One region of the Caldalkalibacillus salinus genome, then DNA from elsewhere that is predicted to be linked to it. Evidence: predicted binding sites of a transcription regulator. Region 1 holds the regulator's gene; the other holds the start of a gene.
The links. Region 1 encodes LexA, which represses DNA repair genes until DNA is damaged. Its sites were predicted from a motif close to CGAACATATGTTCG; they were not measured.
Positions count from the first base shown of each region.

Region 2: parE (DNA topoisomerase IV subunit B) is a predicted target of LexA. The motif match lies at 2,885-2,898, and genes of this name have one in related genera.

Region 1 covers NZ_JAERVL010000001.1:431,486-439,723, reverse strand. Annotated here, with positions in the region: gene JKM87_RS02080 (N-acetylmuramoyl-L-alanine amidase family protein) at 1-1,408, opposite strand, end outside; gene JKM87_RS02075 (potassium/proton antiporter) at 1,613-3,088, opposite strand; gene JKM87_RS02070 (DUF896 domain-containing protein) at 3,185-3,418, opposite strand; gene yneA (cell division suppressor protein YneA) at 3,561-3,848, opposite strand; gene lexA (transcriptional repressor LexA) at 4,098-4,727, shown strand; gene JKM87_RS02055 (SOS response-associated peptidase) at 5,128-5,793, shown strand; gene JKM87_RS02050 (glycoside hydrolase family 3 protein) at 5,991-7,889, opposite strand; gene glnA (type I glutamate--ammonia ligase) at 8,213-8,238, opposite strand, start outside.
Region 2 covers NZ_JAERVL010000012.1:132,944-141,181, reverse strand. Annotated here, with positions in the region: gene JKM87_RS08720 (hypothetical protein) at 1-168, opposite strand, end outside; gene JKM87_RS08715 (iron-containing alcohol dehydrogenase) at 376-1,533, shown strand; gene JKM87_RS08710 (DegV family protein) at 1,911-2,774, shown strand; gene parE (DNA topoisomerase IV subunit B) at 2,931-4,910, shown strand; gene parC (DNA topoisomerase IV subunit A) at 4,894-7,218, shown strand; TPP riboswitch at 7,326-7,441, shown strand; gene thiC (phosphomethylpyrimidine synthase ThiC) at 7,710-8,238, shown strand, end outside.

The DNA.
Region 1 (8,238 bases):
CAATCGCCGAACTACCGGCTGCATTTGCATGTACAGAGATAAACATGTCGGCATTGATCTCATTCGCGTAAGCGGCCCGATCCCCAAGTGTGACATACTCATCAGTAGGTCTTGTCGCTTCAACTTCGATGTCAGCATCTTGCTCTAAATAATCAACAATCTGATTAGATATGGCAAGCACAATATCTTTCTCAGAGCTAAAGGAACCGTTTGCTCCAGGGTCGTGCCCACCATGACCCGCATCAATAACGACGATGGGCTTACGTTCAGTGAACGCCAAATATATTTTGTCTCCTTCAATCTCAAAGTCCACTTTAGAACGTTTGTTCAAATCAAAGACAACACGTGCTGTCATTGGCGATGTACTGAACTGGCCTACACGAACGTCATCAACAGTATCGTGGGATAGTGCTGTATCCCACTCTTGATCCTGATCCAGCTCCGTTTGTGGAATATCTAAGACAAAACGATGGGGTGAGCGTAAGAAGAAATGTTCTGTTTCTTCAGCATCGAGCCCCGGCACATGGATCATGTAACGCCCATTCTCAAGAGACACTTCTCTTAGCGTCAAGTAATCTATATCTCTATCCACGGTTACGAGCTGAAGACCTCTGTCATATTCTGTCTTCGTGCCTAATAGCTGGTCAACCCAGCTCAGATTAACCATTTTAACACCGTCAACGTTTACAATCTCTGAAGGGGGCAAATCCATTGTCACTTCTTCCTCGGATTCTTCCTTTGATCCTTGCTTATCAGAAGCCTCTGTACCGTCCCCTTCTTCGGTTCCTAAGTCCTCTTCTGTGTCGCTGTCATCAGAAGTTTGGGTATAAGTAAATTTGTAAACATCATCTTCTAGCCAAAAGGCAACATTAAGTTCTCGTGCCATGTCAAATATCGGAACATATAGATCTCCAGATATGTTAACAGGGGCATGATCATCTTCGAACGTTGTGTGATTGACCACGAGATTGACCTTGGTTGAGATGAAAGCCTGCTTCTCTGCATTATCCCAACCGACACGTAAACCTAGGTACTCACTAACAAAACGAAGTGGCACCATCGTCCGATAGTTTTCTAGGAAGGGAGCAGTGTCCATCTCTTGGGCTTGTCCATTAACATGGATCGTCTCTTCACCAAGGTACATTCTTAGATGCGTTGACCCTTCAAAGATATCGATTCTGCTTTCTGCCTGATTCCAGCTTACTTGGGCACCAATGTTCTCCACGATAAATCGTATCGGAACGAACGTTCTCCCTTGGATGATCTGTGCTGGCACATCAGATTCAACATACTGACCTTCTACCATTAGTTTGACTTCGTTACTCGCTTCAGCGTCAGCATGACTCATCATACCTACAGTTAAGAACGCGAGCGTGAGTACAATGATTAAGGACCATTTTTTTGACATTAAACCTTCTCCTCTCCCAATCAATGCCTCTAAAGCTGCTGGTTTTCTTTTTCATTTTAAGGTTTTAAGCTTTCAATCTTGTTATGTATGTGCTTGTCAACCTCCTTTCAGAGCTAAAATATTCCTTCAATATATTTGACGAATGATGTCGCAAAAAGTTGTCCTCTAATTTGGGCTCTACGTCAGTTGTTGGTCACTAGTGGGTTAAATCCCCTGACATTGCCTCGTCAGTATGGTTTTGACTTCCTCAATTTTTCTCTTAGGAATAAGGATAAACAGAATATCGTTTCCCTGTAGGATCGTATCTCCATTAGGTGTAATCAACTGATTATCTCTTATGACAGCACTGATCAGCACATCTTTAGGCAAAGGTATGTCTTGTAAGGTCTGCCCCACAACCTTGGCTTGCTCATCTATAAAAAATTCAACCATTTCGGTGTTCGTTTGGCCAATAGAAATGAGCTCCAAGCTATGTGTGGGCACTGTTCGCTCTTCCTCAGTTAATTTTAATTTATCGGCCAATGCTCCTATTGTGGAGCCTTGGATGAGAGCAGATGTCAATACGACAAAGAAAACCACATTGAAAAACATTTGGCTATAATCAAGGCCTGCTATCATAGGATAAGTAGCCAATACAATAGGAACTGCGCCTCTTAACCCCGCCCAGGAAATAAAGAGTTTGTCCTTGAACTTATACTTAGAAAGGAGCAAACTTGTATAAACACCTAAGGGTCTAGCCACAAACATTAGAACGATAGATAATAATACACCTTGTAATACAACGTTAGTCACGAGTTGGGAAGGCATAACGAGCAAGCCTAGAACGATAAACATTAGGATCTGCATCATCCATGCAAACCCTTCATTAAACCTTAGAATCGAGTGCCGGTAGGGTATCGTTGCATTTCCCATGACGATAGCCAGTGTATATACAGCTAATAACCCACTGGCCTGTATTAATGCCGTCACACTATAACCTAGAACAGCAAACCCTAATCCAAAGATAGGATATAAGCCACTGGAGTCCAAATTGATACGACTCATGGCCCATACAGCAAACCGACCTAAGAGGTAACCGATGACAAGTGCGACTCCCATTTGCCATATGAAAGCTGGGACCATGAACCAAAAATAGGGTTTGTCCAGTCCAATCAATTCAATAAATGATAAAGTCAGAAATACGGCCATAGGGTCATTTGTCCCTGACTCTGCTTCTAAAGTGGACTGTAGTCGTTGTTTAATATTTTTGCCACTGATCACGGCAAAAACAGCGGCAGCATCCGTTGAACCGACTATGGCACCAAAGAGTAGCCCTTCTAGCCACCCCACTTGGAGAATATACTTAGCGGCTACACCGACAACAATTGTGGTGAGCAACACGCCGAGTGTTGCCAGCGTGAGCGAAGATGTAGCCACCTGTTTGACATGACTCAACTTGGTCTGTAGACCACCCTCAAAAAGGATGACAATCAGTGCCAATATACCTAGTAGCTGGGCGAAGCCGGCACTGGAAAAATCAATAAGACCCATGCCCTCAGACCCGAATATCATCCCCACTGCAATAAACACGACAAGGGTCGGCACACCTACTCTTGCTGAAAACTTGGTGGCCATGACACCGGCTAAAAGTAGGATAGCCGTTAAAAATATGAAGTAATCTGTATGTAGGATATCACTCATGAATACCAACCGCCCTTACTGGAGCGCTCATGAATAAAGAAGCAGTTTTAAAAACTGCTTCTTTATTATTAACTCTATATATAATATGACCCTATATTAGTGTTTTTTACGCTTATTTTGTTCACGTTTTAACTTTTTAGGCGTGACATCTTTGCCTTCTGGGTCAACAACCTTTACACCCATAAGGTTAGCTTTAAGTGAGCTACGAACAGATTGTAGATATTCTTCACGTAAACGTTGTTGCTCGAGCTTCTCCTCCTGCGACAGTGCTTCTTTTTTTGATTTATTCGCCAGTTCATTAATTCTAGCTAATTTTTCTTGAGTGAGCACAGTAATCCCCTTTCTAATATCATCATATGACCTTTGCTCATACTATCAGCATTCCTTTATTATAACACGGGAATACTCACAATGAATAGAAAGGAAAACTTACGCCCCTCCGCTGTCTCACATTCTGTCTCCTAAACTGACCCTATTCTTCTTGGTGATGCACTAGTACCTGAAGTTCCTGTCCCGGATAAATTAAACTCCCCTCTAAACCATTGAGTACTTTCACCTGCTGTATGTATTCTTGAACGGATATACCTAGACCCTGATGGTGTTGTGCAGCAATACGCCAAAGGGTGTCCCCTGTTTCAACTTGTATATACTCATACTGATAATCTTCTGCTGAAGCCATAACGTTAGACATCGTGTAAAAAATGGCACAAAGTACAATAACAAAAACCAAGAGATATGATATGTCTTTTGTGACAAACATGATTAACCTTCCCCTTTCTTTCTTATCACTTTTATTCGAAAGTTGTCGAATAATTATGTACGGTATATGGGTGGAATGTTATACAAAAATAAATCGAGAACTTTTGTTCCCGTTTTTTATTATAATAGGAACAAAGGTTCTGGTCAAGATTTTTTTCGAACTTATGTTTGTACGCTCATTTCTTCTATGCTATAATGACAAGTAAGTAAAAAGTGGCAATTTTTATCATACTGGGTTGAGGTGAACGTTATGAAAGCATTATCAAATCGTCAAAAAGCGATTTTGGATTTTATTAAAACCGAAGTAAAAGAGAAGGGATATCCTCCCTCGGTACGTGAAATTGGGGAAGCGGTTGGGCTAGCCTCTAGTTCTACGGTCCACGGACACCTGGCGAGACTCGAGAAAAAGGGACATATACGGCGAGATCCTACAAAGCCTCGAGCGATTGAAGTGTTAGACGAAGAATTTATTCAAGAGGAGCAAGCATCCTACGAGCCTGTTGTACGTATTCCCGTTATTGGTAAAGTAACTGCAGGGGTCCCTATTACGGCTATTGAGAATGTCGAAGAATACTTTCCACTTCCGGAGAAATTCGGTGGCGATCACGACAACGTGTATATGTTAAAAGTCCAAGGTGATAGTATGATTGAGGCTGGCATCTACGACCAAGACTACGTCATCGTCAGACAGCAAAACACAGCTAACAACGGGGACATCGTCGTCGCTATGACTGAAGAGGAGGAAGCGACGGTTAAGCGATTCTTTAAGGAAAAGAACGTCATTCGTTTACAACCGGAAAACGCATCACTAGAACCTATCATTTTGCGCGAGGTGACCATTTTAGGCAAAGTGATTGGGGTATTCCGTACTATTCACTAGGACATGTTTTGTAACAGGACATTTTTTTAGCCACTGACATTTCAAAAGAAAGTGTTATGATTGAACGAATACGTGATAATAACATACATACGTTACATAAAGACACGTCGTTATAGGATTAATTAATGAATCAGTGCAGATAACACTCTAAAAGTCTAAAGTAGCTGTCAGTATTGTACAAGTTTGATGTACTTCCTGAAAAAAGCTGCCTTAGGCTTTTTTTTAATGCTCACCATCCATTACCCATTGTAAACCTCCTATGCTTATATGCCCTTTTGAAACGTTTTTAATTGATTAATTAACACTTCTTAGAACATTAATGGCTGTCTCGTTTCCAATAAATGTATTAAAAACCTGTATTTTGAGATTATATGTTAAAATATAGGTAGGAGGGATGCTTATGTGTGGACGTTTTACCCTTTATAGTCCTTTACAATTATTATATGATCGGTTCTATATTGATCATGCTGACTTCATGTTTGAATCTCAGTACAACATCGCACCTAGCCAACAAGTTCTAGCCGTTGTTAATGACGGTGAAAAGAACCGTATGGGGTATTTAAAATGGGGACTTATCCCCCGTTGGGCCAAGGACGAAAAAATCGGTAACAAACTTATTAATGCACGTGCAGAAACGATACATGAAAAACCCAGCTTTAAGACCGCTTATAAGAAACGCAGATGCTTAATACCGGCAGATGGATTCTATGAGTGGAAAAAAGAGGGTGGTCAAAAGCTCCCCATGTATGTACGCCTTAAGGAGCAGGCGCCTTTTGCCTTTGCAGGATTATGGGAGCGCTGGACGAGCCACGACGGTCGCCAATTAACTACGTGTACCATTATTACCACGGAACCCAATGACTTGATGCAACCGATTCACAATAGAATGCCTGTCATCCTGGATGCAGATGGCGAAAAGGCATGGTTAGACAAGGATACTGAGCAAGATGAACTTCACACCTTGTTAAGACCTTATCCTGCACCACTTATAGAGGCTTATGAAGTTTCTTCCTTAGTGAATTCACCTCAAAACAACTACCCTCAGCTGATTGAGACATTAGCATAAGATAAATACATTTTAGACATAAGTAACCCCTACGAATTTCGTGTATCCGTAGGGGTTACTTATTTAGAGCATATTTTTTTGAATATTTTTTATGCATATGCCATACGCATACGAACCTATGACAGCGACTTTTCTCAGTAATATAATGAAAAAACGGGCCTACCGTAAAAGCCTTCTATCCTATTCCATGACTATTTTTACTCATCAGATTGATGACCCGTTTGATGAGTCTTAAGACCGAAGCCTTTCCTAAACAACGGGTTAACTTTATCGTGGTTATTGATCTGTTCCATATTTCTTGGCCATGTAAAGGAGAGTTTACCGCTAAATTCATAATGACCAAATAGGACATCTGCAACACCCGCACCTTCACTTCCTGGCAGCCATGAAGCTACAAATGCATCCCAATCTTTAATTTCATCTGTTACCAGCATCGGACGGCCAGATTGAAGCAGCACAACCATTGGGACACCAGAGGCTTTTACTTTATTTAATAAGTTAATATCTTCTTGAAGTAATCCTATATCTTCACGATCTCCAAACATCTCCGCATAAGGGGGTTCACCAATGACAACAACTGCAACATCATGTCCCTCAGCACCAGACCCATCTTCACTATAATTCACTTTTGTATTCGGTCCTGCAACTTCATTTATACCTTCGAGTATTGTTGTTCCTGGAATTAAATCTCTTTCAGGTTCTCCCATCCATGTAGAAGACCCTCCCTGCCAGCTAATCGTCCAACCGCCAGCTTGGTATCCCATATTATCAGCCTTCTTACCAGCGACAAAAATATTTAATCCATCTTTTTGGAGCGGTAAAATGTTGTTTTTATTTTTTAATAAAACTTGAGATTTTCTAACTGCTTCACGGGCAACGGCACGATGCTCACTTTGACCAATACCCTGCGTCACTAGATCTCTGTCGGCATAAGGGGTCTCAAAAAGACCATTTTCAAACTTAACACGCAGGATTCGTGTTACAGCATCATCAATACGACTCTCAGAAACTTCGCCACTTTCAACTAGCTCTTTTGTCGTTGTAAGAAAGTGCTTCCAGTCATCTGGAATCATAAATAAATCAACACCCGCATTCATACTTCGCTTAATGGATTCTCTGAAGTCACCTGGTACAATTTGTTGCGGACCATTATAGTCGGAGATAACAAAACCTGTAAAACCAAGTTCGCCTTTTAATACTTCAGTGATAAGATGATAATCTCCATGTGTTTTAAGGCCATTTATGCTAGAGTAGGTCACCATTACAGTTCGTGCACCAGCCTTAATAGCATCTTTATATGGCTTGATATGCTTTTTAATCTCCTGGTCTGTATATTCAGTTACATCCCCTTGGTCAATACCGTCCTCAGTTAAACTATCCCCAACAAAATGTTTGATGGAAGACACAACTTGGGTACCCTTTAGGAAGTCGCGGTCTTTAGGATCTCCTTGCAAACCTTCTACTAAGGCTGATCCAAGTCTACCAGTTTGTTGAGGATCTTCACTATATCCTTCATAAGTTCTACCCCAACGTATATTTTGTGGAGCGGCAAGAACAGGAGCAAAAGTATAAGAAATGCCTGTTGCTCGCACTTCTTTTGCTGTTATTTCCCCTATACGCTTCACTAAATCTACATCGTTCGCAGCCCCTAAGCCAATGTTATGAGGAAAAACAGTAGCGCCGTAAACATTATTATGACCGTGTACGGCATCCACACCATAAATGATCGGGATACCGAGCCTAGTAGCCAACGCACCGCTTTGGAAATCATCTACCATATCTGCCCAATCCTCTGGTGTATTTCCTGTTGTTGGTAGGGAGCCTCCACCACTTAATATAGATCCAATTTTATAATTTTTAACGTCTTCTGCTGTTAGAGCACTTCGCTCAGGTTGCACCATTTGGCCTATTTTTTCTTCCAATGTCATTCTTGATAATAAATCGGATACACGTTGTTCTACACTTAATTCAGCATTTTGGTAATCTGGAACATCACTCTTTGCACTAATTGATACGCCTCCAAGTGTAGATCCTACAACCATAGAGAACAATGCTATACTCATCAATACCTTTTTCTTAAATTTACGGACGATCATCATTTCTCCTCCCTCTAATAGCTTTATTTACATCATTTACTTTAGGTTAAGTATTTGTATCGACGCTACGTACAGATGAGATACACCCCCTAAAGAGCCTTATATTGAAAACGCTTACATTCAAATTGTACAATACAGTAGCCGTTGATGGGTTAAGTAAGTGATGGACTAATTTGTTATTAACTGGATTATATTGTTGTTATTGGCTGGATTTCCTTTTCTGTCCCTACAAATAGCACCTGCAAATAAAAAACCCCTACGCATACTCGTGTATGCGTAGGGGTTAATCTTTTTAAACGACCGTTTGTAGCGATCGTTAGCCATTAATATTGCGTCAAGTATTGGTCAC
Region 2 (8,238 bases), on a different contig from region 1:
TATCGGATTCTCTGGTCTTTTTTCAAACTCGGTGACGGTATAGAGACTCATGCGGTCAACACGTTGGTCAATAACCCCAAGCTGACTTAACTCCTGCTTTGCTTTTTCAGCTTGTTCCATCGTTCTGAACCCGGCAATGATCGCTTTTTCATCCTTTGGCATCTTCATCAGCAATCCTCGCTTTCTTGTATGCTTACATATGCTTAAGCTTAGGGTGTGTTAATCAGGCAGAAACATGCCTGGAAATCATACGCTGCTCCTGCCTCAGGTGCACAAAACTTTAAAACACGTTGTCGCTTTGATACAATAAAGTTACCTTTGAACTTTAGGTTTATGGGGCTAAGTACATATTGACTACCATAAGGAGGTCTACACGTGAATAATTTTGAGTTTAGGAACCCTACTGAGATTCTATTCGGAAAAGGCCAAATCGAAAAATTAGCAGATAAAGTACATGAATACGGGACAAAGGTGCTCCTTGTCTATGGCGGAGGCAGTATTAAATCTTTTGGCTTGTACGATGATGTTATACAACGATTACAAGGGGCAGACTGCCAGGTGTTTGAGCTAGCCGGGGTAGAACCTAATCCGAGACTGACGACTGTCCAGAAGGGGATCGATCTATGTAAGCAAGAGTCCATTGACCTCGTTCTCGCAGTGGGCGGAGGCAGTGTGGTTGATGCTGCTAAAGGTGTTGCTGTAGGGGCCAAATACGATGGAGACGTATGGGACTTTTACGATCGTAAAGCTGTTGCTGAAGCTGCGTTACCACTCGGCGTTATTCTCACGTTGGCGGCGACTGGGTCTGAAATGAACCGTGGTAGTGTGGTCACACACTGGGAGAAGCAAGAGAAGCGAGGGGCAGGTACGACTTTTCCAGCCTTTTCTATCTTAGATCCGACAAACACATTCTCCGTCCCGGAAGACCAAACGGTGTATGGGATGGTAGACATGATGTCCCATGTGTTTGAGCAGTATTTTTCACACACGGAGAATATACCCCTTCAATCTCGATACGCTGAGTCTATATTAAAAACGGTCATTGACAATGCGCCAGTCGTGCTTGAGCAGCCTAAAAATTACGAAGCGAGAGCCAATATTATGTACTGTGGTACGATGGCGTTGAATGGCCAATTAGCTCAGGGAGTTGAAACGGATTGGGCAAGCCACGGTATTGAGCATGCTGTGAGTGCTATTTACGATATCCCCCATGCGGGTGGATTAGCGATCATTTTCCCTAACTGGATGAAATATGTGTATAAAGAAAATATCGACCGCTTCATCCGTTTTGCTACTGAGGTTTGGGGAGTTGACCCTAGTGGTCAATCAGATGAAGAAGTGGCCCTGGCTGGTATTCAAGCGACGAGAGAATTCTTTAACAAGATTGGTGCCCCTGTACGCTTAGCTGATTACGATATCGATGATCAGCATATAGAAGATATGGCTCAGAAAGCGACTCACTTTGGTCCAATCGGCAGCTTTAAGAAATTAGAGAAAGAAGACGTTGCTGAAATCCTTAGAATGTCTCTTTAGTTTAGTCGTATGAAAATGGCCTCGTGCAAATAAAGTGAGATTTGGATGAAAATCCAAGCTACCCTTACATCGTCCTCTGTAAAGGGTAGCTTTTTTCTTGATACGATAGCGTCTAGACCTAACTGGCGAATTTTAATATATCGTTTGTAGCGTCATTCTTTAAATTGAATCTCTGTGTGACATGCTAGGTGGTAAAAGAGGCATGCTTATAGATAAAATGGTGCACGCTTATTAACAAAGCGTATATGACTTTAAAGAAGGACTACCTTTTTTATAAAAGTAAGATATAATACAGGAAGAGAGCATCGTCTTTTAGGGGCTGTCCATCGTTTCTAGATAAGATGGTATGAATCGTAATAAGAAGGAGGCATCATACTATGAGCAATGTTGTGTTTGTCTTAGACAGTGGAAGCGATTTTGAAGTAGATAACGGGCTTGATTTACAGCACCACGTAGAAGTTGTTCCACTCAATATATATTTTGGGGACGACGTATACCTCGATGGTGTGGACTTGAACAAAGAACAATTTTATGAAAGAATGTCTGAGTCAGAAGCCTTACCCAAGACAAGTCAGCCGTCTCCACAAGCATTTCACGATGTTTTTAAGAAATACATAGATGAGGATAAAGAAGTCATCAGTCTGTCGATCTCATCCGAACTAAGTGGTACATACCAAAGTACAACCATCGCTAGAGATATGATTGAAGATGAGCAAGAAAAAGAAAAAATCCACCTTGTTGATTCCGCGAATGTATCGGTGGTCGTGTTATACATGCTAAAAAGAGCGGATAAGATGTTATCAGAAGGCAAAACGGCCAAAGAAGTCGTTCAATGGATAGAGGATCATAAAGCTCAAATCAAAATTTTGGCTTTACTCGATACATTAGAAAACCTTAAAAAAGGTGGTCGTATATCGTCAGCTCAAGCCATGATCGGGGGTATTCTCAATATTAAGCCGATTGTCACCGTCGATAATGGAAAAGTGAACATGCTCGACAAGTCTAGAGGCAGAAAACGAGGCTTGCGTCAGTTAGGGGAGTATATTGGCTCCTTGTCAGACTATGAAACTGATATCGCTTTTATCGTTCACGGTTATACAAATGAGGATGACGCCAGAAAAGAAGTAGCGAACGTTTTAGACCTAGACACGTTTGAAGAAGTGCACTACTATAAGTTAGGAAGTACAATCGGAACACATGCAGGTCCGAACGTACTGGGTGTTGCGCTGAAACAGAAATAAAGCTAACATAGGACTGAAGCGAAAAGCCTTGAAACGTTGTGTTCTCAAGGCTTTTCGTTCCGTTATGGACAAGCGCTTGTTTATTTTCATACGAGCGTGTAAAATATATAAAAACGTATGTTCGTAACGGTACTAAAAGAAGGGGGGAAGACGTCCTTGACCGATCAATTATCTTATGAATACAATGAAGAATCGATTCAGGTATTAGAAGGGTTGGACGCCGTTCGAAAGAGACCCGGAATGTACATAGGAAGTACTGATTCAAGAGGGTTACACCATCTTGTTTTTGAAATAATGGACAACGCTGTAGATGAGGCGTTAGCAGGACATGGTGAGCTCATTACCTTAACGATACATAAGGATGGCAGTGTGAGTGTAAAAGACGTTGGACGAGGTATGCCGACTGGTATGCACGCCTCCGGGCGACCGACACCTGAGGTCATTTTCACCGTGCTTCATGCGGGAGGTAAGTTTGGACAAGGCGGTTATAAAACCTCGGGTGGACTGCATGGCGTAGGGGCTTCCGTGGTTAATGCGCTTTCCGAATGGGTAGAAGTGACGATTCACAGACAAGGGAAAACGTATCGCCAGAGATTTGAAAACGGAGGAAAACCGGTAACGGACCTCGAAGAGACAGGTAACACACGTAAAACTGGCACCATTGTTCATTTCAAACCAGACAGCACAGTATTTTCAACAACGGGCTTTAACTATGATATTTTAGCTGAGCGTGCTCGAGAGGCTGCCTTTCTATTGAGAGGACTGACGATCGAAGTCCAAGATTTAAGAGAGGGAAAGGAACAACAGGAAACCTTCCACTACGAGAGTGGTATAGAGGCTTTTGTAGAGTACTTAAATGAAGAGAAGACGTCGTTCCACCCTGTCATGACTTTTATGGGAGAGCAGCAAGACATTCCGATAGAGATCGCTATGCAGTTTAATGACGGCTATTCTGAGCAAATATTATCCTTCGTAAACCACGTTCGGACAAAAGATGGAGGGACACACGAAGCAGGTTACAAGACGGCGATGACTCGGGTGATGAACGAGTATGCTCGAAAGACCGGGTTGCTTAAGGAAAAAGACAAGAATTTAGAGGGCGCCGATGTCCGCGAGGGGTTAACAGCGATTATCTCAGTTCGTATCCCAGAGGAAAAATTACAATTCGAGGGGCAAACAAAAGGGAAACTCGGGACGCCGGAAGCGAGATCTGCGGTGGATACGTTTGTGGCTGAACGTTTGGCCACATTCCTAGAAGAAAACCCGGACACCGCCACCATGCTCGTTCGAAAATCGATCAAATCGGCTCAAGCGAGAGAGGCTGCTCGAAAAGCGAGAGAAGAAGCAAGAACGGGCAAGAAGAGTAAACGAAAAGAAGCGATGCTCAGTGGGAAGTTGACCCCCGCACAATCCAAAAATCCGGACCGCAATGAACTGTTCTTGGTAGAGGGGGACTCCGCTGGGGGATCAGCCAAGCAAGGGCGAGACCGTACCTTCCAAGCGATCCTCCCACTACGAGGCAAGGTCGTTAACACAGAAAAAGCGAAGCTAGAAGATATCATGAAAAACGAAGAAATCCGGACCATTATTTACACGATTGGTGCTGGTGTTGGTTCAGATTTTAATTTAGAAGATTGCAATTATGATAAGGTCATCATTATGACAGATGCGGATACAGACGGTGCGCATATACAAGTACTCCTGCTCACCTTCTTCTATCGTTACATGCGACCACTCGTTGAAGCGAATAAAGTTTACATCGCTTTACCCCCTCTATATAAAATTAGTAAAGGGACAGGTAAGAAGGCGAAAGTGGAATACGCGTGGGATGAAGATGAAATGAAAAAGGCGATTAAGAAAGTCGGAAAAGGGTATACCATACAGCGCTATAAAGGTCTAGGTGAGATGAACGCAGACCAATTGTGGGAGACAACCATGAATCCAGAATCCAGAGCACTCATTCGTGTGACGGTGGATGACGCTGCACGTGCTGAACGAAGAGTGTCAGTGCTTATGGGCGATAAGGTTGAGCCAAGAAGGAAATGGATTGAACGTAACGTTGCCTTCACATTAGAAGATAATGAAGGTCAAGACGTTCTTCTAAAGGAGGATAATGAGATTGGCACTGATCGATAAAATCTTAGATTTACCCTTTGAAGAAGTCATGGGGGACCGCTTCGGTCGATACTCTAAATATATCATTCAGGAGCGTGCTTTACCTGATGCGAGAGACGGATTAAAGCCGGTACAACGTCGCATCTTGTACGCCATGCACCAGGAAGGGAACACAGCGGACAAACCGTTTCGTAAATCCGCTAAAACGGTCGGAACTGTGATCGGGAATTACCATCCACACGGCGATACGTCAGTGTACGATGCACTCGTGCGTATGTCACAAGAGTGGAAAGTACGTAAACGACTCGTAGAAATGCACGGCAATAATGGTAGCATTGACGGGGACCCACAAGCGGCGATGAGATATACAGAAGCGCGTCTATCGCCCCTAGCATCTGAACTCTTAAGAGACATAGACAAACAAACAGTGACTTTTGCACCGAACTTTGATGATTCCGATCAAGAACCTACCGTATTGCCGTCTAGATTTCCGCATTTACTTGTGAACGGTTCAACCGGTATATCGTCTGGGTATGCCACTGATATACCGCCACACAACTTAATTGAAGTCATTGATGCGGTGATCATGTACCTCGAACAGTCCGAGGTATCCGTTGATGAGTTAATGACAGTGTTAAAAGGCCCAGACTTCCCAACAGGCGGGATTGTTCAAGGGATTGACGGAATCAAGCAAGCTTACGAGACGGGTAAAGGAAAAGTGGTCGTCAGAGCAAAATCGAGCTTTGACGTCATGCGTGGGGGACGGGAACAGATCGTCATCACGGAAATCCCGTATGAGGTAGTCAAAGCTAATCTCGTGCGTAAGATTGACGAACTTAGAATAGATAAAAAAGTAGAAGGCATTGCTGAAGTGAGGGACGAAACAGATCGTACTGGCTTACGAATCGTCATCGATTTGAAGAAGGACGCTGATGCAGAAGGGATACTCAATTACTTATATAAAAATACCGACCTACAAATCACGTATAACTTTAACATGGTGGCTATATCCAATAAAACGCCACAACTTATGAACCTCAAAGGCTTATTGGAGGCTTATGTGACGCATCAAAAAGAAGTGGTGACGTATCGTTGTCAGTACGAATTACGTAAAGCAAAGGATCGCGCCCATATTGTCGAAGGCCTAATACACGCCCTTTCCATATTAGATGATGTGATAGCTAAAATTCGTGCATCTAAGGATAAAGGGGATGCTAAGCGTAATCTCATTTCCTCTTTTGGATTCACAGAACCTCAAGCGGAAGCCATTGTGAGCTTACAGTTATACCGCTTAACGAACACAGATGTGACACAGTTGCAGAAGGAAGCTAAAGAGCTAGAGAAGAAGATTAAGAAGCTCGAAGCGATCCTTGCCAGTGAGAAGAAGTTGGTACAAGTCATTAAAAAAGAATTAGAAGAGATAAGAGATACGTACGGAGATGCTAGGATGACGGAGGTTCAGGCGGAAATAGAAGAGCTCAAGGTTAGCCTAGAAGTGATGGTGCCATCCGAAGATGTGATGGTTACCGTCACGCGTGACGGCTATGTGAAGCGCACGAGCATGAGGTCGTATGCCGCCTCCAATGAAGATGAGGTCGGGATGAAGGATGAGGATGAATTATGCCATTTACTCACATCAAATACGACGCATACGTTATTACTATTTACGTCAAAAGGGCATTATCTATACCTACCTGTCCACGAGCTACCAGATATCAAGTGGAAAGAAATGGGGCAACATATCTCTAATTTAATCCCGATAGATAAAGATGATCGTATATTGTCCGCCTACAGTGTAGAAGATTTTGATCAAACGGATGACATGCTCCTCTTCATAACGAAGCAAGGCATGGTCAAACGTTCCAAACTATCAGAGTATAAAGTGCAACGTTACTCCAAACCTATTGTGGGTATAAAGCTAAAAGGTGAGGATGAAGTCGTACGAGTGTATCGTACCCAAGGGCATCATGAGCTCTTACTGATCACACAACAGAGCTTTGCCCTGTGGTTTGAAGAGGAAGAAGTGAGTGTGATGGGGGTTAAAGCAGGCGGTGTGAAGGGCATTAACCTTAAAGATGATGAAGTGGTTGACGGTATACTGTTTCATGATATACGTGATTTTGAGACTGTCAAAATGCATACTCACAGACAAACCGTTAAGAGATTAAAACTTGATGAGCTGACTCAACACACAAGAGCACGTAGAGGAACCAGAATGATCAAAGAACTCAAAACGAATCCTCATCGTGTAACCGAGGTTGAGGTCCATTGGAAGAGCAAGAATGGAAACGACACTCAAAGCCCTGAAGAAGATCAAACCCAAACGTGACTCTATATTTAAAATGTATGTTGATAGGTGGGGTTGCGTATAAAGGTTGACCCATCTCGTCATGTTTGGTAATATTAACCATGAGCATCATTAAAATATAAAACTTCATACTCTACTAGGGGAGTCCTGTAGCTTGGACTGAGAGAAGAGTGCGTTCTAAATTCTTCGACCCTTAGAACCTGATCTGGTTAGTACCAGCGTAGGGAAGTAGTTGGGCCATTCACAAGCCAATCATCGTTATACATTAATGAACATCTATTCGTACACATGTAACAGCATGAAGACTTGGCGTGAATTTCAGTTTCCAATTAAAACCGATCGGGTTCCTATTCTTAGGACCCGTTTTTTAATGCTTTAAATTAGTCTTATGAGGCTTTTAAGTGACACAGGCTTAGCCTTACCTTACGCAAAGTATTGGGATTTCAGGTGGTTCTAGTAGAGACTGGAGTGGGGAAGGAGCGTTTGTTTTGACAAGCCAAGATCCATTAACCATGACATTTAGGTCACAGTTTGAAAACAGTAAAAAGGTTTATAAAGTGGGTTCGAGACCAGATATTAAAGTGCCCATGAGAGAGATTCAACTGACGCCTACGAGAGAAACAACAGGTGAAGTGGTAGAGAATGAACCTATACGCGTTTACGACACGAGTGGGGTGTATATAGACCCCGACGTCGACCTTGATATTCGTCAAGGATTACCAGCCCATCGTCACACGTGGATCATCGAACGCGGAGATGTTGAATTTTATGAAGGTCGAAACTTGAAACCTGAAGACGATGGATTAATCCCCCACCAAATGGCATCCCCAAACATAGAAAGGTTCCCTATAACGAAGCAAAAGTCTTTGAGGGCAAAACCAGGACATAATGTGACTCAAATGCACTACGCTAAAAAGGGCATCATCACCCCAGAGATGGAGTTTATCGCTATAAGAGAAGGAATGGATCCCGACTTTGTCCGTCAGGAGGTGGCCCGTGGCCGAGCCATTATCCCCGCTAATGTCAATCATCCTGAAAGTG